3 regions of the Ensifer sp. EB106-03-01-XG145 genome follow, and region 2 is predicted to be linked to each of the others. Evidence: predicted binding sites of a transcription regulator. Region 2 holds the regulator's gene; each other region holds the start of a gene.
The links. The regulator LexA, encoded in region 2, represses DNA repair genes until DNA is damaged. The targets are predictions, from matches to a motif close to TGTTCNNNNTGTGTTCNG.
Positions count from the first base shown of each region.

Region 1 (7,562 bases), on a different contig from region 2:
TTCCGGGTCTGGCGGGCGACCTCGGCTTTCGACCGGGCAAAGGTCATGCGAACGGCAGCGGCGCTGCTGCGCGAGCGTGCCGGCGACATCGCCTGGCTGATGACGCGGGAACAGGGCAAGCCGCTGGCCCAGTCCAAGGGCGAAATCCTCAGCGCCGCCGAAATCATCGAGTGGTTTGCCGAGGAAGGAAAGCGCGCCTATGGCCAGATCATTCCGCCGCGCACGCCCGATGTCACCCAGATGACCGTCAAGCTGCCCGTCGGCCCGGTCGCCGCTTTCACGCCCTGGAATTTCCCGATCAACCAGGTCGTACGCAAGCTGTCCGCCGCGCTGACCACCGGGTGCTCGATCATCGTGAAGGCACCCGAGGAAACACCGGCATCGCCGGCCGAACTGATCCGGTGCTTCGTCGATGCTGGCATTCCCGCAGGCGTCGTCAACCTCGTCTATGGCGTGCCGGCGGTCATCTCGGAGTATCTGATCTCGCATCCGGTAATCCGCAAGATGTCCTTCACCGGCTCCACCCCGGTCGGCAAGATGCTGGCGGCGCTCGCCGGCCAGCACATGAAGCGCGCGACGATGGAACTCGGCGGCCACGCCCCGGTCATCGTCACCGAGGACGCCGACATCGAGCAGGCCGTCGCGATCATGTCCGGCAGCAAGTATCGCAATGCCGGTCAGGTCTGCGTGTCGCCGACCCGCTTCCTGGTGCAGGAGCGGGTGGCCGATCAGTTCCTTGAAGGTTTTGTCGCCGCATCGCGGAAGATCAAGGTCGGCAACGGCCTTGAGACCGGCATCGACATGGGGCCGCTGGCCAACGAGCGGCGCATCCCGGCGATCGAAAGCCTGGTCGCCGACGCCGTGGAGCATGGCGGCCGGCTGGCAACCGGCGGCCATCGCATCGGCAACCGAGGCTATTTCTTCGAGCCGACGGTGCTTGCCGACGTTCCGGTCAGCGCCCGTATCATGAATGACGAACCCTTCGGTCCCGTCTCCATCATCAACCGCTTCAGCGCGTTGGACGAAGCGATCAATGAGGCCAACCGCCTGCCGTTTGGGCTTGCGGCTTACGCCTTCACCGGTTCCGAGCGAAGCGCCCACCGCCTCGCAAGCGAAGTCGAGAGCGGAATGATCTCGATCAACCATCTCGGCCTGGCGCTGCCGGAGGTGCCCTTCGGCGGTATCAAGGATTCCGGCTACGGAACGGAAGGCGGCTCCGAGGCGATCGAAGCCTATCTGGAAACCCGCTTCGTCACGCGCAAGAGCGTGTAACCGCGCTCGATCATCTCCCGCGCGCGCCCGGCGCGCGGGAGATGCTGCGTGTCACCCATCAAGGGCACGAGATCCGCCCGCAGAAGTAGCAGTCTTAAATTTACTCCCCTGTTACGAAGTTTGCTCACCATCGGACGCATGGCATGATGCCTATGGGAGAGCACGATGGGTTATGATTGGAATGGCGCACGCGGGCGCCGCTTGAAGATCGCACGATTTGGTACGGCCCTCGCTCTGGCAACCTTGTTGGTGTCGGTCGCTGCGCAGGTCGTGGCCCGGGCAATCTAAACACCAACGGGTTGGCTTGTTCGGCGCACCGAAAGCCAGGTCGAAGGTTTCCGAAACACGGTGACCAAATCCCGCATCTCCTTCTTGAGATCGAAATTCCCACCGTCCACGGCTCTGCTCACAATCTGTCGAACACTCCTCGGTATCGCAGCCTGGTGAAAGCCCGGCTTGCCGGGTTTCCAGCGGCAATCGAAGCTGATACGTTCCATTTTTGTTCCGAGTCATCTGCTTCGCGCGAAGAGTTTGACGCCGTGAAGCGGAATCCGTGAATTCTTTCAAGGAGATGAAACGGAACGAAGAATTTGGCAATCTTGCTGACAACGCCTGGATACGTATGAGCGCCGCTTATCTCGAAAAACTGAATGACCGCCAGCGCGAGGCGGTGGTGCATGGTGTGGGACTGCCGCAAGGCCAGGTTGGCGGCCCTCTGCTGATCATTGCGGGTGCCGGTTCGGGCAAGACGAATACGCTCGCTCACCGGGTGGGACATTTGATCGTCAACGGCGCCGATCCGCGTCGCATCCTGCTTATGACCTTTTCACGACGGGCGGCTTCGGAAATGAAGCGTCGGGTCGAGCGGATCTGTCGCCAGGTCATCGGCGACAATGCTGCGGTCATGACAGACGCGCTCTCCTGGGCGGGCACTTTCCATGGCATCGGCGCGCGTATCCTCAGGATTTATGCCGAACAGATCGGCCTCGGCCAGGATTTCACGATCCATGATCGCGAAGACAGCGCCGACCTGATGAACCTCGTTCGCCACGAGCTCGGTTTTTCGAAGATGGAAAGCCGCTTTCCGACCAAGGGGACCTGCCTGGCGATCTATTCGCGCGTCGTGAATTCGGAAAGCTCGATCATCGACGTGTTGAAGACGGCGTATCCTTGGGCTGCGAACTGGGAAGAGCAACTCAAGGAACTGTTTGCAGGCTACGTCGAGGCCAAGCAGGCGCAAAACGTCCTCGACTACGATGATCTGCTGCTTTACTGGGCGCAGATGGCTTCCGACGCGGAACTGGCGCAGGATATCAGCAGCCGTTTCGATCATATCCTGGTCGACGAATATCAGGACACGAACCGCCTTCAGGCCTCGATCCTGCTGTCGCTGAAGCCAGAGGGCCATGGCCTGACCGTCGTCGGAGACGACGCCCAGTCGATCTATTCCTTCCGGGCGGCGACGGTCCGCAACATCCTCGACTTCCCGAATGCGTTTTCGCCGGAACCCGCCGACGTCATCACGCTCGATCAAAACTATCGCTCGACCCAGCCGATCCTGGCTGCCGCCAACGGCGTCATCGGGCTTGCGCGGGAACGGTTCACCAAGAACCTCTGGACGGACAGGCAGTCGGAGCAGCGCCCGCAGCTTGTCACCGTCAAGGACGAGACGGACCAGGCCGCCTATATCGTGGAGCAGGTTCTCGCCAACCGCGAGGTCGGCATAGCGCTGAAGCAGCAGGCGGTGCTGTTTCGTTCCGCCAACCATAGCGGCACGCTCGAAGTCGAGCTCACCCGTCGCAACATTCCCTTCGTGAAATTCGGCGGTCTCAAGTTCCTCGACAGCGCCCATGTCAAGGATCTGCTGGCAACCTTGCGTTTCGCGCAGAACCCGCGTGACCGTGTCGCCGGTTTCCGGCTGTTGCAGATGCTGCCCGGGATCGGCCCGCAGACGGCAGGCAAGATCCTCGACGCGATCGCCGCAGATCCGGAGCCGCTCGCAGCACTCGCGGAAATCCCAGCGCCGCCGAAGACCGGAGAGGATTGGGCCAACTTCGTCGATCTCGTTTCCGCTCTGCGGAAGGTCGACGCAGGATGGCCGGGGGAAATCGCGACGGCGCGTGCCTGGTACGAACCACACCTCGACCGCATCCACGAAGACGCCGAAACGCGCAAGGCCGACCTCGTGCAGCTCGAGCAGATTGCCGGCGGCTACCAGAACCGCGAGCGTTTCCTGACCGAACTGACGCTCGATCCGCCCGATGCCACCAGCGACCAGGCGGGCGTGCCTCTGCTCGATGAGGACTACCTGATCCTGTCAACCATTCATTCTGCCAAGGGACAGGAATGGCGCTCGGTCTTCATGCTCAATGTCGTCGACGGTTGCATCCCGTCCGATCTTGGTGCCGGCACGACCGCCGAACTCGAAGAGGAGCGGCGGCTGCTCTATGTCGGCATCACGCGGGCGCGCGACCATCTCGCGCTGGTGACGCCGCAAAGGTTCTTCACCTACGGCCAGAACAGCCAGGGCGACCGGCATGTCTACGCATCGCGGACCCGCTTCATTCCGGCGACGCTGCTGCAGTTCTTCGAGACGACGAACTGGCCGAAGATTTCGGCGGCCGTCGGCGAACGCAGCGCCAAGCAGATCCGCATCGATGTTGGCGCCCGGATGCGTTCCATGTGGAAGTGAGGATGGGTCGCGGCCGTGATGCTTCGGTCTCCGAACCGCCTGCTGCCCAGCGCCGTTCCGATGAAAAAGGATGCTCTACCCGTCTGCTGTAGCAGAGATCGCCATTCAGGCGCGCGCATCAGCCGACGGTTTAGGGATGATGCAGCACGCTCACCCCGCCATCGACCGTCAGGCAGATGGCGTTCATGAAGGGGCATTCGTCCGAAATCATGAAGAGGGCGGCCTTGGCGATTTCCTCCGGCGTCGCGATGCGACCGCCGGGATGAAGCTTCATCGTTTCGGCTTCCGCCGCGGCCGGGTCGGGAAATGAGTTCCAGTATTCCTCGGCCTTCTGCGTGCGCACGTAGCCTGGCGCCAGCGCATTCACACGCACGCCCTGCCCCGCATATTCCAGCCCCAGCGCCTTGGTCATGCCGAGAAGCGCATGTTTGGCGACGGGATAGGGGAAGGTGTGCGGGATGATGGTGAAGGCGTGGGTCGAGGCGATGTTGAGGATGACGCCGCCACCCGCGGCGATCATGCCCGGCAGCACGGCCTTGCTGCAGTTCCACGCGCCCTTGAGGTTGATGTCGAAGCAGCGCTGCCAGTCGGCATCCGAGAGTTTCAGCGGCTCGAAGAACACGTTGACGCCGGCATTGTTGACCAGCGCATTCGGCTGGCCGATCTCGCGGTTCGCCGTGGCAACCGCTTGTTCGACGGCATCCGAATCCGTGATGTCGGCCGTGGTGTAACCGATCTTTCCGCCCGTCGCACGGAGCCGCTCAGCCTCTCTCGCCAGCAGATCCCCATCACGATCGATGAGGTAGAGGCTCGCGCCTTCCGCAAGGAAGGTCTCGGCAATAGCAAGGCCGATGCCTTGAGCCGCCCCAGTGATGACGACGCGCTTTCCTTCGAGACGACCCGCCATGTCCGCGCTCCTCACCACTCGGCGACGCTGCCGTCGGCATGGCGCCAGATCGGGTTGCGCCAGCGATGGCCTTCTTTCGCCCGTTCGATGACATATTGCTCGTCCACCTCGATGCCGAGGCCCGGTCCCTGCGGGATCGACACGAAACCGTCTGCGTAATGGAAGACTTCCTTGTTGGAGATGTAGTCGAGGATGTCGTTGCCCGTATTGTAATGGATGCCCAGGCTCTGCTCCTGGATGAAGGCGTTGTAGCTGACGGCGTCGACCTGAAGGCAGGCGGCGAGCGCGATCGGTCCGAGCGGGCAATGCGGCGCCAGTGCCACGTCGTAGGCTTCCGCCATCGACGCGATCTTGCGGCACTCGGTGATGCCGCCGGCATGCGACAGATCCGGCTGCAGGATGTCGACATAGCCGTCTGAAAGCACCGACTTGAAATCCCAGCGCGAATAGAGCCTTTCGCCGAGCGCGATCGGCGTCGAGCAATGGTTGGCGATTTCCTTCAGTGCCTCGCGGTTTTCCGAAAGCACCGGTTCTTCGATGAACATCAGGTTGAAGGGCTGCAGTTCCTTCGCCAGCACCTTGGCCATCGGCCGATGCACGCGACCGTGGAAATCGACGCCGATGCCGATATGCGGGCCGATCGCCTCGCGGATCGTTGCGATGGTCTCGACCGCCTTCTCCACCTTCTCCCAGGTGTCGACGATCTGCATCTCCTCGCAACCATTGAGCTTGATCGCCTTGAAGCCGCGGGCAACGACATCGCGCGCATTGTTGGCGACGTCGGACGGACGGTCGCCGCCGATCCAGGAATAGACCTTGATGCGGTCACGCACCTGTCCGCCGAGCAGCGCATGAATCGGCTGGCCATAGGCCTTGCCCTTGATGTCCCAGAGCGCCTGGTCGATGCCGGCAAGTGCCGACATATGGACCGCCCCGCCGCGATAGAAGCCGCCGCGATACATGACCTGCCAATGGTCTTCGATCAGCAGCGGATCCTTGCCGATCAGGTAGTCCGAGAGCTCGTTAACCGCGGCTTCCACCGTCAGGGCTCGACCTTCGACGACCGGCTCGCCCCAGCCGACGATGCCCTCGTCCGTCTCGATCTTCAGAAACAGCCAGCGTGGCGGAACGATATAGGTGGTGAGCTTGGTGATTTTCATGGTGCGATATCCGCTGGGTGCAACGAGGCGGCGATGGCCGCTTCAGAGAGGATTTCAGCCCGCCGTATGGGCGGGTCGGTGACGTTCGACGGCAAGCTTGAGGTCGCGCGCCGCAAGGTCGAGCATGCGCATCGAACAGTCGCGCGCCCGCGCCTTGTCGCGCAGGCGCAGCGCCTCGACCAGTTCGCCGTGAATGTCGACGGCTTCGTCACGGCGATCGGCGACTTCGTTGGAGGCGTGCAGCGAGAACTTCAGCGCCGCCTGGATAATGCCGACGAGTTGCAAGAAGACCTGGTTGTGGCTGGCCTTGAGCAGGCATGTGTGAAAGGCGACGTCGGCATCGGTGAAGCCAACGAGATCGCGCTCGCCGTCACGCATCGCCTGCCAGGCGCGTTCGAGATCGGCGATTTCCTGAACGGTGGCGCGTTCGGCGGCAAACTCCGCCGCCGCTGGCTCGATCGCCCGGCGGGCTTCCAGAATGCAGTTCAACAGGTCGAACTCGAAGATGCGCTCGCCGATCCATTCAAGCACCTGCGAATCAAGAATGTTCCATTCGTCCTTGTTGCAGACGATCGTACCCACCCGGGAACGTCCACGGACCATTCCCTTTGATTCAAGCACCTTCAGCGTTTCGCGAATGACGGTTCGGCTGACGCCATAGCGTTCGCAAAGATCGTTCTCACGCGGCAGATAGGAGCCGACCGGAAAAACGTCGGCGCAGATGTCCGAAGCGATTGCGCGCGTCACGTTCTTCTGGACGCGTGGGCGGCGCTGGCCGCGTTCCTCAATGGCACTCTGGTGCTGCTGTTCTTCCACCGCCACTTTTCCTCTCCCCTCGCATCTCCTCGTCGCTGCTTAGCGCAGACGCCCGAACGCGACAACGCACCGAAGCGCGCTGCTATCGTTATACACCACTAGATCATTCATCATACAAAGGCAATTGACGAATATGATGATTCATCATACACAAATATCCACTGCAGGAGGCAGTTCACCAGGGAGAGACATCATGCGCTTTATCAAGGCAGCCATTCTGGCTGGTACCGTCGCCGTGCTCACGGCAACCTCGGCGTTCGCTGCCGACGTCAAGATAGGCTTCATCGTCAAGCAGCCGGAAGAGCCGTGGTTCCAGGACGAGTGGAAGTTCGCCGACGTCGCCGCCAAAGAAAAGGGCTTCACCCTCGTCAAGATCGGCGCCGAAGACGGCGAGAAGGTTCAGTCGGCGATCGACAACCTCGGCGCTCAGGGCGCGCAGGGCTTCATCGTCTGCACGCCTGACGTCAAGCTCGGCCCCGGCATCGTCGCCAAGGCTGCCGCCAACGAGCTCAAGCTGATGACCGTCGACGATCGCCTGGTCAACGCCGATGGCAGCCCGATCGAGGACGTTCCGCATATGGGCATCTCGGCAACGAAAATCGGCGAGGCCGTCGGCCAGGCGATTGTCGACGAGGTCAAGAAGCGTGGCTGGGACATGAAGGATGTCGGCGCCATCCGAGTCTCCTACGACCAGCTCCCGACGGCGGTCGATCGT
Region 1 is NZ_JBYTEC010000008.1:263,379-270,940, forward strand. Features, by position in the region: gene AC3WWH_RS20520 (NAD-dependent succinate-semialdehyde dehydrogenase) at 1-1,272, shown strand, start outside; gene AC3WWH_RS20525 (ATP-dependent helicase) at 1,895-3,964, shown strand; gene AC3WWH_RS20530 (SDR family oxidoreductase) at 4,095-4,871, opposite strand; gene dgoD (galactonate dehydratase) at 4,883-6,031, opposite strand; gene AC3WWH_RS20540 (FadR/GntR family transcriptional regulator) at 6,086-6,847, opposite strand; gene AC3WWH_RS20545 (arabinose ABC transporter substrate-binding protein) at 7,041-7,562, shown strand, end outside.
Region 1: a site for LexA is predicted at 1,762-1,779, ahead of AC3WWH_RS20525 (ATP-dependent helicase). Genes of this name have one in related genera too.

Region 2 (7,562 bases):
TCACCTCTCCCCGCGGACCGACGCTCACGCCAAAGATCACATGGCAAAGGGATCTTTCGACGACTTGGTCTGGCCGCCGCCAGCAAAGGGGTCATTGTTTGGCGCATTCCCGCCGGCGCCCGCAAACGGATCGGCGGCCGCCCCCTGCCCGCCGTTTGGCATCAACGCAATCACCGCCTCCTGGCATTTGAACATCTCGCTGACGGCCTTCATCGAATCGCGCAGGCTGAGGCTCGCCACGACGCGCCCTTCGAACGCCAGCGCCAGCGTGTTCTTGCGCACGAATTCGGTGAAGAAGTCGGTGTTGGAGAAGTTGACGACCAGAGCCTTCGAGCCTGTGAGGTCCACGCCGAACGCGACAGCCGGCCACTGGCGGCCACGGTCGAGCTGCAAGGCGACGTCATACTCCCGCTGCGGCTCGATCGATTTCCAGTCGGCATTGCCGATCGAAAGAAACGCCAGGTTCGCCGATCCTCTCGGGTAAAAGCCGATTCGAAGGATCATTCCGGCGTCGTAGCTCGTCGCCGCATAGCACGAGCCGCCCAAGGACGGATCGGAGCCCACCGTCCAGGCATTGACCTCCTTCCAGATATTCGAACGCCCTTCTTCAGCAGAGGCCGCTCCCGCCGCCACCAACAGACAGAGAACCGCCAACGACAATCTACGCATGCAATCACCCCATTTTTCCCGCAAAGTTATCGTTTTTTTACTACCTGTCGAGACGTGCGACATCTTCACAACACGGATTTGTGCACGCCCGTAGCGAGGCCGCGACTTGGCGCAACCCATGCGATTGCGGCAAGGACGGCGCGCCAGGCTGAGGCGGCTTCGCCGCTGCGTGCCCCTGGCGCAAAACGGCCACAGCCTGCACCCAAAGAGCTGTTGAACACATGACAGTGATCGCCAAGCTTGCTGGACTTCGGAACGAAAGCGCGGTTCACATCGTTAACCGCCCCGTAGTCCCACCCTTGCATCAAAGTGGACGATCACCGTGCTTGCCGCCCTGCTTCTCGCTTCGATAGTCGCATCGCCTAATATGCCTGACGTCAAGCTCAGCGCCGCCACGGTGGACGAACTTCAGACCGATTTCGAGAGCGCCGTGCCATGCCATCAGATCGATGGACGCAAGGTGTGGAAGGGTGCGATCGCGTTCTACATCCAGTCGTTCGTCTATGATGGCGACAGGCCGGTCGCGACCGATGCGGCGGATGCCGTACTTCCAGAAGACAACAGCGCCGAGACGGTGAAGGAATTCGAAGACGCGTGCGCCGCCACGCAGCCGGCCTAGCCTCTTTGCACAAAAACGCTCGCGATTCGTTCGAATCGCCGTGCGTCGCGTAATGCGCTACGCCGCCGCCCTCCGTTTGGGCACGATCATCGCCCAAAGCCGCTCTGCTCCCGTAAAAGTGACCAATCGACACGCACAGACGCGCCAATTGTCTGAGTTCACGGAATTTTAGGCACTTGCGGAACACATATGGAACAGATAGTGTCTGTTCTTGATTTGTTTCACGCCTCTGGGAGCGACGTGCCATGCTGACCCGCAAGCAACAGGAATTGCTTCTCTTCATTCACGAACGCATGAAGGAGTCGGGCGTCCCACCATCTTTCGATGAAATGAAGGATGCGCTCGACCTGGCGTCGAAGTCCGGCATTCACCGCCTGATCACGGCACTCGAAGAACGCGGGTTCATTCGCCGTCTGCCGAACCGGGCTCGCGCGCTCGAGGTCATCAAGCTTCCGGAGGCTTACGTATCCAGCCAGCAGCAGCCCCGCCGCGGCTTCTCGCCCAGCGTGATCGAGGGCAGCCTCGGCAAGCCGCCAGTGGCCGCTCCTGCCGCACCGCCGAAGCCCGCGCCCGTGGCCGACAACACATCGGTTTCCGTGCCGGTCATGGGCCGCATCGCTGCCGGTGTGCCGATCTCGGCCATCCAGAATAACACGCACGACATTACCGTTCCGCTCGACATGATCGGCAACGGCGAACACTACGCTCTCGAAGTCAAGGGCGATTCGATGATCGAAGCCGGCATCTTCGACGGCGACACCGTGATCATCCGCAATGGCAATACGGCCAATCCCGGCGATATCATCGTGGCGCTCGTGGATGATGAGGAAGCGACGCTGAAGCGCTTCCGGCGCAAGGGCGCATCGATCGCGCTCGAAGCCGCGAACCCTGCCTACGAAACAAGGATTTTTGGGCCCGATCGGGTGAAGATCCAGGGCAAGCTCGTCGGGCTGATCCGCCGCTACCACTGATTCCGAGGGAAACCTGGCATCCGACCGAGCCTCGCCACCGCTTGCGGCTGCGAGGCTCTGTTTATTGAAGGCGACCTGAAGGCACGCCTCTTACTCGTGGATGGTGTACTCGCCGAGCTCGCAGAGGTCCTGCATGTCTTCGGTCGTATCGAGGCCGGAGCCTTCTTCGAACTCGAAGCGCATGTCGTACTTGCAGACCTCCCGGCCGTCGGCGATGGTGATCTCCATGTCTTCCCCTGGGTTCAGCACCTGCCGGCCGAAAACATCGTCTTCCCACTCGTTGACGCCCACAGGCGACGTATAGAAGTTCGTCAGCACTGCGCCCGTGTTGTTCTTCAGCTTGAAAACCAGATCCTCTGCCTGCGCCTCAAATGTGGTCGCAGCGAAGAGGGCCAAGGCCGTCAGGACAAGTTTCGTCTTCATATATGCCATTGCCTCCGTTTTGATGATGACGGACGCTACCGATGCGGCTGATGTCAGCGGAGTCATCGTTCCCCCTCTACCGATTTCACCGAAGCGATAAGATCCGATAGTGGCTTAGAAGACGTGGCTTGTGCGGGCGTGTGGAGGCAAACACACACAATCGCTCTGCCCTGAGGCAGAACGTCTATCCGCACTAAAATGAGGTGAGAGTTATTGGAGGCCTCGCCCGGAATTGAACCGGGGTACAAGGATTTGCAGTCCTCTGCGTCACCACTCCGCCACGAGGCCTCACAGCTCGGATAACCGAGCGTTGGCGCGGATTTAGAATGATTGCAGAAAAACCGCAAGAGGCATTTTCCGAAAAACGCGCCGTCGATTTGTAAGACGGATACTTTCCACAGAGCGATCGCGAACCTCCGCCGATCGCATCTGGGGTGGCCTCAACACCAGGGCGTCGCGTGTCCTGTCCACGGCCGCACCAGCCCCTCGGATACGAGCACACGCCCGATAGACTGGTCGCCGCGGGTGACCAGCCGCAGCTTTTCACCGGCCTTGGCATCCTGACGGCCGCTCGCCGTTTCCAGCCTGAAGTCACCCGCATTCAACAATTCGCGCAGGCGCTGCTTGGCATAGAAGCCGCGCGAACGTTCCTTGTCGCAGCTTGCCTGGCGAATACGCGGCGCATCGACGTCTGCGACGCGGATCGTTTCGCCGTGGTACAGGAAGGTGGCGCCGTCGATCACGCAGTTGTCGTTGCGAATCCCGCAGAAATAAAACTGATCCGTGCGAACGGATGCCGTCTTCACTTCCTCACTGGGCCGCACCACGGGTGTCGGCGCCTTGGCGCCGACGTCAACGGACGGCACCGGAGCGGCAAGGGCAACTCTTGTCACCGGATTCGGCTTCCGCTTCTCCGCCTGTTGCGCGGGACGCTCGTCCGCTTTCTGCGCGACACGAACGGGCTTCGGCCTCGACTCGTGTCGGGACGTGGACGCGACCACGTCCGATACCACCGGCCAATGTTTCAGTTCGGCGCGATGATCGTAAGCGACCACGCCGCCGACAGTGAGTGCGGCGGCCAGATACCACGGCGCCATACCGCCTTGTTTGCCCCTGCTCCGACCGGAATTCCGGCTTCGACGTTTCGTAGTGGCTTTGGCCATGCGTCCCCATCCTGATTCGCGACCGCATTATGCGTTTGATGGGTTGCCGAAAAGTTTTCGGCGGCCTCCCTCAACAAAGGGTTCAGCCGCTTCGCTGGGAATCAATTGGCAGAGAATCGAAGCCGAGGCATCCGGGACGGTTGACCGCAATAGCTCCGGTTCACGAGCCGTTCGAAGAATTGGCTCGTCCGCGCCAGCGCGCCCACCAGACAGCCAGCCGACGCCGGCGACGGCGGACGGATGGGATATCGTGCGAAAGCACGATGAGGCCCAACGGTATCATCCAGAAGCCGAGCACCGGCAGAAAGCCGAGAAAACCAAAGAAGATCAGGAGCGAGCCCAACAGGATACGCAGCAGTGGCGATTCCGGCAGCGTGATGCGCCACTTCCCGAGCACGATCTGACGCGTCTGCGGATCAATCCCGAAATGCGTCTGCTTCCTGTTTTTATTCATCATTCCCTATCCGGCATCTTTTCCCACAATTGGGGACTTCTCCACAGCCTGGCAACCGAACTTGTCATTTTTTTTGAAAAAACCGCTTGGCAAATCGGAAAAGCATGCGTATTAGCAGCCTCACTTCTGAAGCGCACAGCGAAACAGCGGCGCGGATGATCCCTGGTAGCTCAGCGGTAGAGCATTCGACTGTTAATCGACAGGTCGCCGGTTCGAATCCGGCCCGGGGAGCCAGTTTCGAAAAGAGCCATTTGCAGAAATGCGAATGGCTCTTTTTTCATTTTGCACCTAAGTTCCCCCGGTGATCAATCCCAGTCCTAGATAGCACCTATGACAAAGGCGGCGCCCATCATCGTCTGGTTCCGCAAGGACCTGCGCCTTGGCGACAACAGGGCCCTTGCGGCTGCGGCCAATGAGGCTGCCGTCATTCCGCTCTATATCCGGGAGCCGAACGAAAGCGGCAACGGTCCGCTGGGCACGGCGCAGCAATGGTGGCTGCACCATTCGCTGGAAGCGTTGGGGGCTCGACTGGGCCGGATCGGCTCGCGACTCATTCTCCGCTCCGGCGACCCACTGGACGTCCTCAGCGAGATGGCGCGCCTATCGGGAGCGAAGCGCGTCCATTGGAATCGCCGCTACGACCCGTGCGGCATCGCCACCGATACGGCCCTGAAGAAAGCACTCGCAGCTCAGGGCATCGCGGCCGAGAGCTTTGCCGGGCAATTGCTGCACGAACCCATGCGCTTGTTGACGACGACCGGTAGGCCCTATCGCGTCTTCACGCCTTTCTGGCGCGCGCTCGAAGCGAAGGTTGAGCCGGATCCGCCGATCGACGAGCCGCAAAAGATCGCGACGCCGGAAAGCTGGCCCGCTTCAGAACAGCTTGACGCGTGGTCGCTTCTGCCAACGAAACCGAACTGGGCAGCGACGTTCAGTGAAATATGGATGCCGGGGGAAAAAGGCGCGACCACCCGCCTCGACGAATTTATCGACGAAAAGCTTGCAGACTACAAAGTGCGCCGGGACCGTCCAGAGGCTGACGGCACATCCCTGCTCTCTCCTCACCTCGCCTTCGGAGAAATCTCGCCAGCGCAGGTCTGGCACGCGACGCAGGGAATCGAGACCGATGGCGGTGAAGGTGTTGCCACCTTTCGCAAGGAGATCGCGTGGCGCGAATTCTCCTACCATCTGTTGTTTCACTATCCCGAACTCCCGCGTCGCAATCTCGATCGCCGGTTCGATCGTTTCCGCTGGCTGAACGACGACGGCGATTTTTCCCGCTGGACCAAGGGTTTGACCGGATTCCCGATCGTGGACGCCGGCATGCGACAGCTCTGGCGGCATGGCTACATGCACAATCGCGTGCGCATGATCGCCGCCTCGTTCCTCATCAAGGACCTGCTGATCGACTGGCGGAAAGGCGAGCATTGGTTTCGCGACACCCTCGTGGATGCGGATCCGGCCAACAACGCCGCAAGCTGGCAATGGGTCGCTGGGTCGGGCGCGGATGCTGCGCCGTTCTTCCGGATTTTCAATCCTGTTCTCCAAGGCGAAAAATTCGACCCGGATGGAGCCTATGTGAAGCGATTCATACCGGAACTCGATCGGCTTGAGCCACGCTACATCCATCGCCCCTTTGCGGCTCCGGCTGCCGTGCTTTCGGGCGCCGGCATCGAGCTTGGCGCAACCTATCCAAAGCCGATCGTCGACCACGCCCTTGCGCGGGATCGGGCGCTTGCAGCGTTCCGCGAGATCACAAGCCCGCCGAGAGAACCGTAACGGATACAGGCCCCCGGTAGAAATCCATGGTTGGCGTCTCGAGCGATTGCCGCTAGGCTCACCTTACGGATGCAACAGCTGAGGGGGTGGTGTATGCGTGAGCTGGAAGCAAGTCTCGCCGCGTTCAACGGCGCACAGGAGCTTTCCGCCGAGAATCTCTCGATGGTCCTGCGGGATTTCCCATTGAAGGCACGCATGGTGCTCAGCGCGCTCGTGCATCTTCAGGCCGGGACATTGATGCTCACGGTGCCGGATGGCCGCAAACTGGTGATCAGGGGCAAGAGAGCGGGCCCAAGCGCGATCCTCACCTTGAACAACTGGAACCTGCCGCAACGCGCCGTGACAGGCGGCACGATCGGGGCGGCCGAAAGCTATATCGACGGCGACTGGGACAGTCCCGATGTCGGCGCTTTTCTCGAGCTCTTCCTCGTCAATGCCGAGATCGGCAAGCACTTCCCGAACCGGGCGCGCGGCCTGCTTCACCTTGTCGAAAAGTTCCTGCATTGGCGGAATGCCAATACGAAGTCCGGCGCACGCCGCAACATCTCCGCTCACTACGACCTCGGCAACGCCTTCTACAGCGAATGGCTGGATCCGAGCATGACCTATTCGTCCGCACTCTACGCCACCGGTGCCAACGACCTTCGCTCCGCGCAGGCGGCCAAATATCGCGCACTGGCGGAAGCCATCAACCTGCGCGCCGGCGACCACGTGCTGGAGATCGGCTGCGGCTGGGGAGGCTTTGCGGAATTCGCGGCGAGCGAGATCGGCTGCAAGGTGACCGGGTTGACGATCAGCCGCGAGCAACTGGCCTTCGCCCGCGAACGCATCCACCGGGCTGGCCTTGCCGACCGCGTCGAACTGAAATTCCAGGACTACCGCGAGGAAAAAGGCACCTATGACCGCATCGTCTCGATCGAAATGTTCGAGGCGGTCGGCGAAAAGTTCTGGGCGACCTATTTCTCACAGCTCAAGCGATGCCTGAAGCCCGGCGGCAAGGCCGGCCTGCAGATCATCACCATCAAGCCCGAAGCCTATGAGGAATACCGCGCCAATCCGGACTTCATCCAGAAATACGTTTTCCCGGGCGGAATGCTGCCGACGCGCGAACATCTCATCGACCTTGGCCGCCATGTCGGCCTGCGCATGATCAACGATTTCGGCTTCGGCATCGATTACGCCCGGACACTCGGCGAATGGCGCGAGCGCTTCTGGTCGGTCTGGAACAGGATCGAGCCGCTCGGCTTCGACCTGCGCTTCAAGCGGCTGTGGGAGTTCTATTTCTACTACTGCGAAGCCGGCTTTCGCGCCCGCAACATCGATGTCCGGCAAATCGTCTTCGAATAGGGATGCGCATCGCGCGTCTTTACCGCGTCACGCGTTGCGCTTAAGAGGCGGTCGTTCCAATTCTCTTTTGAAGGTTCCGCATGCGCCTTGCATGGTTTTTCCTCGCGCTCGCCATCGCGACCGAAGTGGTGGGGCTG
Region 2 is NZ_JBYTEC010000001.1:1,740,686-1,748,247, reverse strand. Features, by position in the region: gene AC3WWH_RS08550 (hypothetical protein) at 1-28, opposite strand, end outside; gene AC3WWH_RS08545 (hypothetical protein) at 37-732, opposite strand; gene AC3WWH_RS08540 (hypothetical protein) at 992-1,288, shown strand; gene lexA (transcriptional repressor LexA) at 1,534-2,259, shown strand; gene AC3WWH_RS08530 (hypothetical protein) at 2,350-2,682, opposite strand; tRNA gene AC3WWH_RS08525 (tRNA-Cys) at 2,897-2,970, opposite strand; gene AC3WWH_RS08520 (thermonuclease family protein) at 3,123-3,845, opposite strand; gene AC3WWH_RS08515 (hypothetical protein) at 4,006-4,299, opposite strand; tRNA gene AC3WWH_RS08510 (tRNA-Asn) at 4,459-4,533, shown strand; gene AC3WWH_RS08505 (cryptochrome/photolyase family protein) at 4,630-6,078, shown strand; gene AC3WWH_RS08500 (SAM-dependent methyltransferase) at 6,172-7,425, shown strand; gene AC3WWH_RS08495 (SMR family transporter) at 7,506-7,562, shown strand, end outside.

Region 3 (7,562 bases), on a different contig from region 2:
TCGGAAAGATCGGCCACCGACCAGCCCCAGACCGAGCCGGCGAGCGCCGATTGCACGTCCTCGGAAAAGCCGAAGGCCTTGGCGGTCTCGCGGCCGGCCGAGCGCGCCCGGTAGCTGATGACGGCCGCCGTCAGCCCCGCATGCTCCCTGCCGTAGGTGCGGTAGATATGCTGGATCACCTCTTCCCGCTTCTCGTGCTCGAAATCGACGTCGATATCCGGCGGCTCGTCCCGCTCGGTCGAGAGGAAGCGATCGAAGAGCAGGGTGGTCGAAAGCGGGTCGACCTCGGTAATGCGCAGGCAATAGCAGACGGTGGAGTTCGCCGCCGAACCGCGCCCCTGGCAGAGGATTTTGGCGCCGCGCGCAAACTGCATGATATTGCGCACCGTCAGGAAGTAGGGCTCGTAGCGCTTGCTGGCGATCAACTCGAGCTCGTATTCGATCTGCTTGGAAACCTTCTGCGAAATGCCGTCGGGATAGCGCTCGTGTGCGCCTTGCATCGTCAGCCGCCTAAGGGTCTGCGTCGGCGTCTCGCCCGGAATGCTTTCATCCGGATACTGATATTCGAGATCCGACAGCGAGAACTTCAGCCTCCCGAAGAAATGCCCGGTATTGGCGATCGCTTCCGGATAGTCGCGGAAGATGCGCGCCATTTCGGCGGGCGTCTTCAGATGCCGCTCGGCATTGGCATGCAACCGGTAGCCTGCGGTGGCGATCGTCACATGCTCGCGGATGGCGGTGACGACATCGGCAAGCGGCCGTCGCGCGGCGACATGAAACAGCGGACTGTTGGTGGCGACGAGCTTGATCGCGGCATGGCGGGCAATGGTCGCAAGTCCGGCGAAGGCAAGCTGGTCGAAGCCGTCATAGCGCGGCACCAGCGCCAGATAGAGCCGGTCGGCAAAATGCGGCTTCAGGCGCTTGAGAAAGTCGGCAAGCAAGGTTGCTTCCGGCGCGCCGATGACAGGATCCGGCAGCACGACGAGCAACAGGTCCTCGCCCCACTCGACGAGATCGGCTTCATAGAGCGTGCAGGTGCCCTTCTTGGCGCGCAGGTTTCCAGCACTCAGCATCCGGCAGAGATTGCCCCAGCCGTGGCGATTGCAGGGATAGGCGAGCACGTCGGGCAGGTCCTCCGCAAAGGAGAGCCGCGCGCCGGGCTGGAAGGCGTATTTTTCCACCTTGGCCTGCGCATGGGCGCGCACCACACCGGCAACCGTGTTGCGGTCGGCAATACCAAGGCCGCCAATGTTAAGACGGCTCGCCGCAACCACCATCTCGCCCGGATGGGACGCGCCTTCGAGGAAGGAGAAATTCGACCAGGCGCCGATCTCGAAATAGGGGACAGCGTCGCTCATGCGAAGACTCCATGCATGAACCAGCGCGGCGGGGCGCTCGCACCATAATGACCCTCGCGAAACAGCCAGAACCGCCGGCCGCGCTCGTCTTCCACCCGGAAATAATCGCGCTCCATCGCCGGCTCGCCGTCGAGCCACCATTCGCCGGCGATCCGCTCCGGCCCTTCGGCCCGTGCGATGCGGTGCAGCGTGCGCCGCCAGCGGAAGCTTCTCGGCGGCCCCTCCGGCACCTCGGCCACCGCCTCTACCGGTTCGGGGCTTGGAAAGAGCCGCTGCGGCCGAGCCGCCGCGGCAAGCAGGGTCGCGGGAATGTTTTGCGCAGGCGCCTCGGCCTTGCCCATGAGCCCCAGATCCGTGAGTGGGCGGAAGCTTGCCGCCCGCTCCGGCACGTGGCTTTCCGAAAGAGCCGGCACCAGCAGGCTCTCCGCCCCGAACCTTGCCATCACCCGGTCGGCGAAAGCCGCAAGCGGGCGCTCGCGGTCCGGCGTGCCGGAGAAATCCTCCTGCATCACCTCGTATTTTTCGCTCTTCGGCACCGAGAGCCTGAGGATTTCGAAGCCGAAGCCGGCATCGAGATCCTCGTGCACCGCCTGCAGCCGTTCGCGGAAGAGACCGGCGACGCGCCGCGGCTCGTTGAGCGGCGAGGACGTGCCGGCGGCGATGCGGAAGACCGCGCCATCGACGCGGAAAAGCAGAAGCTCGAACAGACGCCCGCCCTGCCCACGCTTTTCCAGTTCCGGTTTCAGCCGCATCGCCAGCTCTTCCGTCAAGCCGAGAATATCGTCTTCGCCCTGGACCGGTTCGCCGAGACGGCGCTCCACTGAGAGGGCAGCAACGGGCAGCCGCGGCGACAGTGGCTCATCCTCCCGCCCGAGCGCCTGATCGAGGCGCAGAAGCAGGGTCGCGCCGAACCGGCGGGCAAGCGGCGCGCGCGGCGCCTCGATGATGTCGCCGATCTGCTTGAGCCCGACCCGGCCAAGCGTTTCGATCGTTTCCCGCGGCAGCCGGAGCGCCGCCATCGGCAACGGCGCCAGCACCCGCGCCGCCTCGTCCGGGGCGAGAATGCCGTCGGAGCCGAAGCGCGCCACCGCCCAGGAGAGCCCGGCGGACGAGGAGATCGCCGCCCGGGCCTCGACCCCCAGATGGAAGAGGCGGGCAAGCAGATCGTCGAGCAGCGCCTTTTCCCCACCGAGAAGATGGGCGCAGCCGGTGATGTCGAGAAAGAGGCCGCTGTCGCCATCAAGCGCGACGAGCGGCGTATAGCGGCAACACCAATCCGCAAGCCCTTCGAGCAGGGCCCGATCGGCGGCGGGATCGGCCGGCAGCACGTCGATCTCGGGACACATGGCCCGGGCTTCGGCAACACCCTGGCCGATGTGAAAACCCGCTTTTTCGGCGTAACCGTCGAGCGCGACGAGGCGCATCGCACTCTTCACCTTGTCGGCAAAGACGACGGGCGGATGCTCAGGACGCCCGCGGGAAAGCCACGAGTTCCCCCAGCGCTTGCGCGCGACCCGATCGGCCGGGAGATGCGGAAAGGCGAGCGACAGAATGCGCTGGTTCTGGATCTGCCGCAGCAGCGGCTGGTAGGGGCTCGATGGGGTAAAGGCGGCGGTCATGGGGGTTCCACTCCAGCAGGAAGCCGAGCGGCGCAGGAGCCCTGCTCTTCTCGGCGATGACATGAAAGACGGGATGGCCGATGCTGCCGCGAAGCATCGATCCATCCGGTAGGGGACGCTCGCGCGCCGGCGCCGGCTCGACGAGGAAGCGGAAGAAGGCGCTGCTGGCCTCCTCGTGTCCGGACTGGCGCAGGAGCAGAAGGGGAACATGGCCCGCGCGTGAGCGAACATGCAGGCGCCGGCTCTCGCTGAGCGCAAGAGCTGCGGGATTGCCGCGAATTTCCAGGATGACGGCACAGAAGCTTGGAACGGAAAGCGCCGCCTCGGCGATCCAGAGCGCGTCCTTCACCGTGCGCGGCAGGCTGAAGACGAGGCCGCGGATATCGAGCCCATAGGCCTTGAGACCCAACCCATAGGGCAGGCCCGCCTCGTTGGAAGCCATCGACTGGCTGATCCAGAGAACGGGGGCTGCCGGCTCGCCTTTTTCCAGGCGCGCCTGCTGGCAGAGCACACTGAGCGCTGCGGCAAAACCGGCGGCAGCGCCGGCATCGCGCGTCTCGGCATTGCGGATTTCCGTCATGCCTTCGAGCGGTAGGCCGCCTTCGAGAAGCGTGTCCAGATCCGTAACGCCAAGCGCAAGCGCCCGACGGCCAGGCTCATCTTCCTCGCGCTGACGGAAGCCGCCGGGATCGGCCGCCTTGGCGGCGCGCACGACGCCCGGAAGCCGACGGTTTTCGATCCTGGCTATGGTCTCTCGGAGCGAAAGTACCGTCTCCCGCTCCACGGCTTTGTCGGCCATGACGGTCAACTCCCATCATAAATGTTCATGTTATGTTCTATTAGATTCCAGAGCTTCCTAAATGAGTCAACAGCCAATTCTAAGAATTTATTCCTGTCCCCATGCCCGCGGAATTCAACACTCGAAAAACACTGGCAAAATCGCTATATGGAGGGCAACAAGGAGTGCCTATGGCCCGCATTGACCAGACCGATGATTGGCGGGAACGCCACGCACCGACGCTTACCACTTTTGAACAGCTCGCACTGGAAGCCTACGGCCACCTGCCGCAGGAATTCCGCCAGCTGACGACCGACCTCATCATCGAAGTTGCCGACTTCCCGAGCGACGACATTTTCGAGGACATGGCACTGGAAACGCCTTTCGATCTGCTGGGCCTTTTCGAGGGCCGTGGCATCAGCGAGCGCTTCACCATGGAAACCGGCCAGTTTCCAAACCGCATCACCCTCTATCGCCGCCCGATCATCGACTATTGGGCTGAGAACGAGGAGACGCTGGGTGACATCATCACCCATGTCCTGATCCATGAGATCGGCCATCACTTCGGCCTTTCCGACGACGACATGGAGCGGATCGAAGCCAGCGTCGAGCACGTCGGCGGCTAACCCGTTTTATCTGCCCCTCATCCGCCTGCCGGCACCTTCTCCCCGCAAGCGGGGCGAAGGAGACTCGCGGTACCGTTCGCATCCCAATCGGAGCACGGGTTAACCGATACCAGAAAACAGGCCTCACACGCCGATTGCGAGCATCAACCGCGTCCCCTCGCCCCGCCTGCGGGGAGAGGGTTAGGGTGAGGGGCAAACTTGCACGACGGCAAACAGCCTCGACTACTGTTCCGACAGCTTGATATCCGGGGTGTAATCCTTGCCCTCGACCTCCTTGAACACCGCCTGGCCGCACTGCATGTGCTGCGTATCGGCATTGAAGGCATAGGTGGGCGAGCCGTGCAGGCTCCAGCCCTGGTTCAGCGCTGCCGTCACCTTGTGACAGAAGGAAGCGTCGTCGGGACCGGTCAGGAAGCGATAGAGTTTCAAGATCTTGTCTTTCGTTTTTCGATGAGATCCGCCTTGGCGGCGAGCATCACGGCCTGATCGAGGTGCAGCCGCTCGACCATCCGTCCGTTGAGATTGATGACGCCCTTGCCGGCGTTTTCCGAGAGCGCAAAGGCAGCGATGATCGCGCGCGCCTCGTCGACGGCGATCTGCTCGACGCCGAAACGTTCGTTCGCCGGGCCGATCTGGGCCGGGTGGATCAGCATCTTGCCGTCATAGCCCATGTCGCGGCCCTGCCGGCATTCCTCGTCGAATCCATCAGCGTCGCGAAAATCGTTGAACACGGCGTCGATGACGTCGAGCCCGCCGCCGCGCGCCGCCAGCAGGATCTGCATCAGCCAGGGGATCAGATAGGGACGGCCGGGGCGATCCGGAACGCCGGTGTCCTTGCGCAGGTCGTTGAGACCAACGACGAAACAATCGAGCCGGCCGCCGAAGGTGCGGCCGGTCTCGGCGATAAGAGGCGCGTTGATGACACCGCGCGGCGTCTCGATCATCGCCCAGAGACGCAGCGTCTCCGGCGCATCGTTTTCGGCCAGCCAGTCGGCCGCCGCCTGGATATCCGCCGGGCTTTCGACCTTCGGCAGAAGAATGGCGTCGGGCTTCGCCGCAAGCACCGCGGCGAGATCGTCCTGGCCAAAGCCGGAACCGAGCGCATTGATGCGGATGACGATCTCACAATCCGGCCGGTTCGTCGTCAGATGCCGAACCAGCGCCTCGCGTGCTTCCATCTTGCGCTCAGGCGCAACCGCATCCTCGAGATCGAAGATCGCGGCATCGGTCGCGAGTTCAGCGACCTTGGCAAGCGCGCGGGCATTGTCGGCCGGCACCGATAGCACCGAGCGACGCAGGCGCACCGGGTGATGTTCGATCGATTTGCTCATGTTTCAGTTGTGCCCGCCTTTGCCTCGTTCCGCAAGACGAGGCGAACCGCCGCACCCCTTTCGCAAAGCCGCCTCTTGCAAGTGCGGGGAGGAGCCCCCACATCGCCATCAGAAAGGTGACGATTATGCAAAGCATTCGCTCTGTTCTCTTCACGGCCGCAGCCCTGACCATCACGTTTGCGGCCTTCGTTCTGACCGCCTCGCTGGCGCTGGCACTGGCCGGCATCGCCGCCGTCGTCGTGATCGGCAGCGCGATTGCCGCCCGGCTGAACCTCAGGCCGGCCCGCGCCACCGCCCGTCCGGCCGCCGCCGCTGCCGCCCACAGCCAGCGCGAGATGCGCATCTGGAACGACGGTCGCGGCACGATCATCGACCTCTGATCCCGGCGATCGTAGTGATCCGCAATCGGGCCGATCCGTAATCGGCTCGAAGCCTTTTGCTGTTTCTCGAGAGCTGCCATTCAGCCGGCTGCGAAATTTTTCCATCCCCGTGTCGGATCGATCGCTCCATGTCCGTCCTTGAGGCAGGCCAGCACGGTCCTGGCTCTTCGAACAGGATGGAGAACGACATGGACACTGAGACGCAGCAAACCGAAACGAAGCAGCCGGCACCGGTCCTGAACGGGCTTCTGCCCTATCTTCAGGTCGATGGCGCCGCCAAGGCATCCGAATTCTACCAGCGCGCCTTCGGCGCCAAGGAGGTCAACCGGCATCCGCTCGACGAGCAGGGCCGGACGATGCACATCCATCTCTACGTCAACGGCAGCTCGCTGATGCTGGCGGATGCCTATCCGGAATATGGCCATCCGCTGGAAAAGCCGCAGGCCTTTACCTTGACGCTCACCGTCGAGGACATCGATGCCTGGTGGGACCGCGCCGTTGCCGCCGGCGCCGAGGTGGTGATGCCGATCGAGGTGATGTTCTGGGGCGACCGCTACGGCCAGCTCCGCGATCCCTTCGGCGTTCTCTGGGCCATGAACAGCCCGGTGAAGGCAGGCTGAGGCTTCCCGACAATCGAAATCCGGGCGAAGCTTTCACCGGGCGGGCATTTTCACCCGCCCGGCGAAGCGTGTTTGGATAGATTTTCCTTCATTTCGGCGCAAAACTCATCTAAACGCTAGCGCAACATTCTTCTGAAATCGAAGGCCTGAAGTTATGGAAAAATTCGTCAAGCTCACCGGTGTCGCCGCCCCCCTCCCCGTCGTCAACATCGACACGGACATGATCATTCCGAAGGATTACCTGAAGACGATCAAGCGCACCGGCCTAGGCAAGGGTCTTTTCGCCGAAGCCCGCTACAATGAGGATGGCTCGGTCAACCCGGACTTCGTGCTCAACAAACCCGCCTACCAGAACGCCAAGATCCTGGTTGCCGGCGACAACTTCGGCTGCGGCTCCTCGCGCGAGCATGCCCCCTGGGCGCTGCTCGACTTCGGCATCCGCTGCGTGATCTCCACGTCCTTTGCCGACATCTTCTACAACAACTGTTTTAAGAACGGCATTCTGCCGATCGTCGTCAGCCAGGCCGACCTCGACAAGCTGATGGACGACGCTTCGCGCGGCTCCAACGCCATCCTCTCGGTCGACCTGGAATCCCAGGAAATCACCGGCCCGGACGGCGGCTCGGTCAAGTTCGAGGTCGATGCCTTCAAGCGCCACTGCCTGCTGAACGGCCTCGACGATATCGGCCTGACGCTGGAAAAGGCAACCGCGATCGACAGCTTCGAGAAGACGGTCGGCGCCTCGCGCCCCTGGGCTTAAAGCGAGACATGGCGCGCAAGCTCATCTCTTCGGGTTCGCCCTTCGAAAAGACGGCAGGCTATTCGCGTGCCGTCGCGATGGGCGACTGGT
Region 3 is NZ_JBYTEC010000003.1:137,664-145,225, forward strand. Features, by position in the region: gene AC3WWH_RS11265 (error-prone DNA polymerase) at 1-1,358, opposite strand, end outside; gene AC3WWH_RS11270 (Y-family DNA polymerase) at 1,355-2,938, opposite strand; gene AC3WWH_RS11275 (ImuA family protein) at 2,823-3,776, opposite strand; gene AC3WWH_RS11280 (metallopeptidase family protein) at 3,947-4,381, shown strand; gene AC3WWH_RS11285 (DUF1737 domain-containing protein) at 4,604-4,810, opposite strand; gene AC3WWH_RS11290 (HpcH/HpaI aldolase/citrate lyase family protein) at 4,807-5,712, opposite strand; gene AC3WWH_RS11295 (hypothetical protein) at 5,838-6,092, shown strand; gene AC3WWH_RS11300 (VOC family protein) at 6,281-6,712, shown strand; gene leuD (3-isopropylmalate dehydratase small subunit) at 6,867-7,472, shown strand; gene AC3WWH_RS11310 (RidA family protein) at 7,481-7,562, shown strand, end outside.
Region 3: a site for LexA is predicted at 3,799-3,816, ahead of AC3WWH_RS11275 (ImuA family protein). Genes of this name have one in related genera too.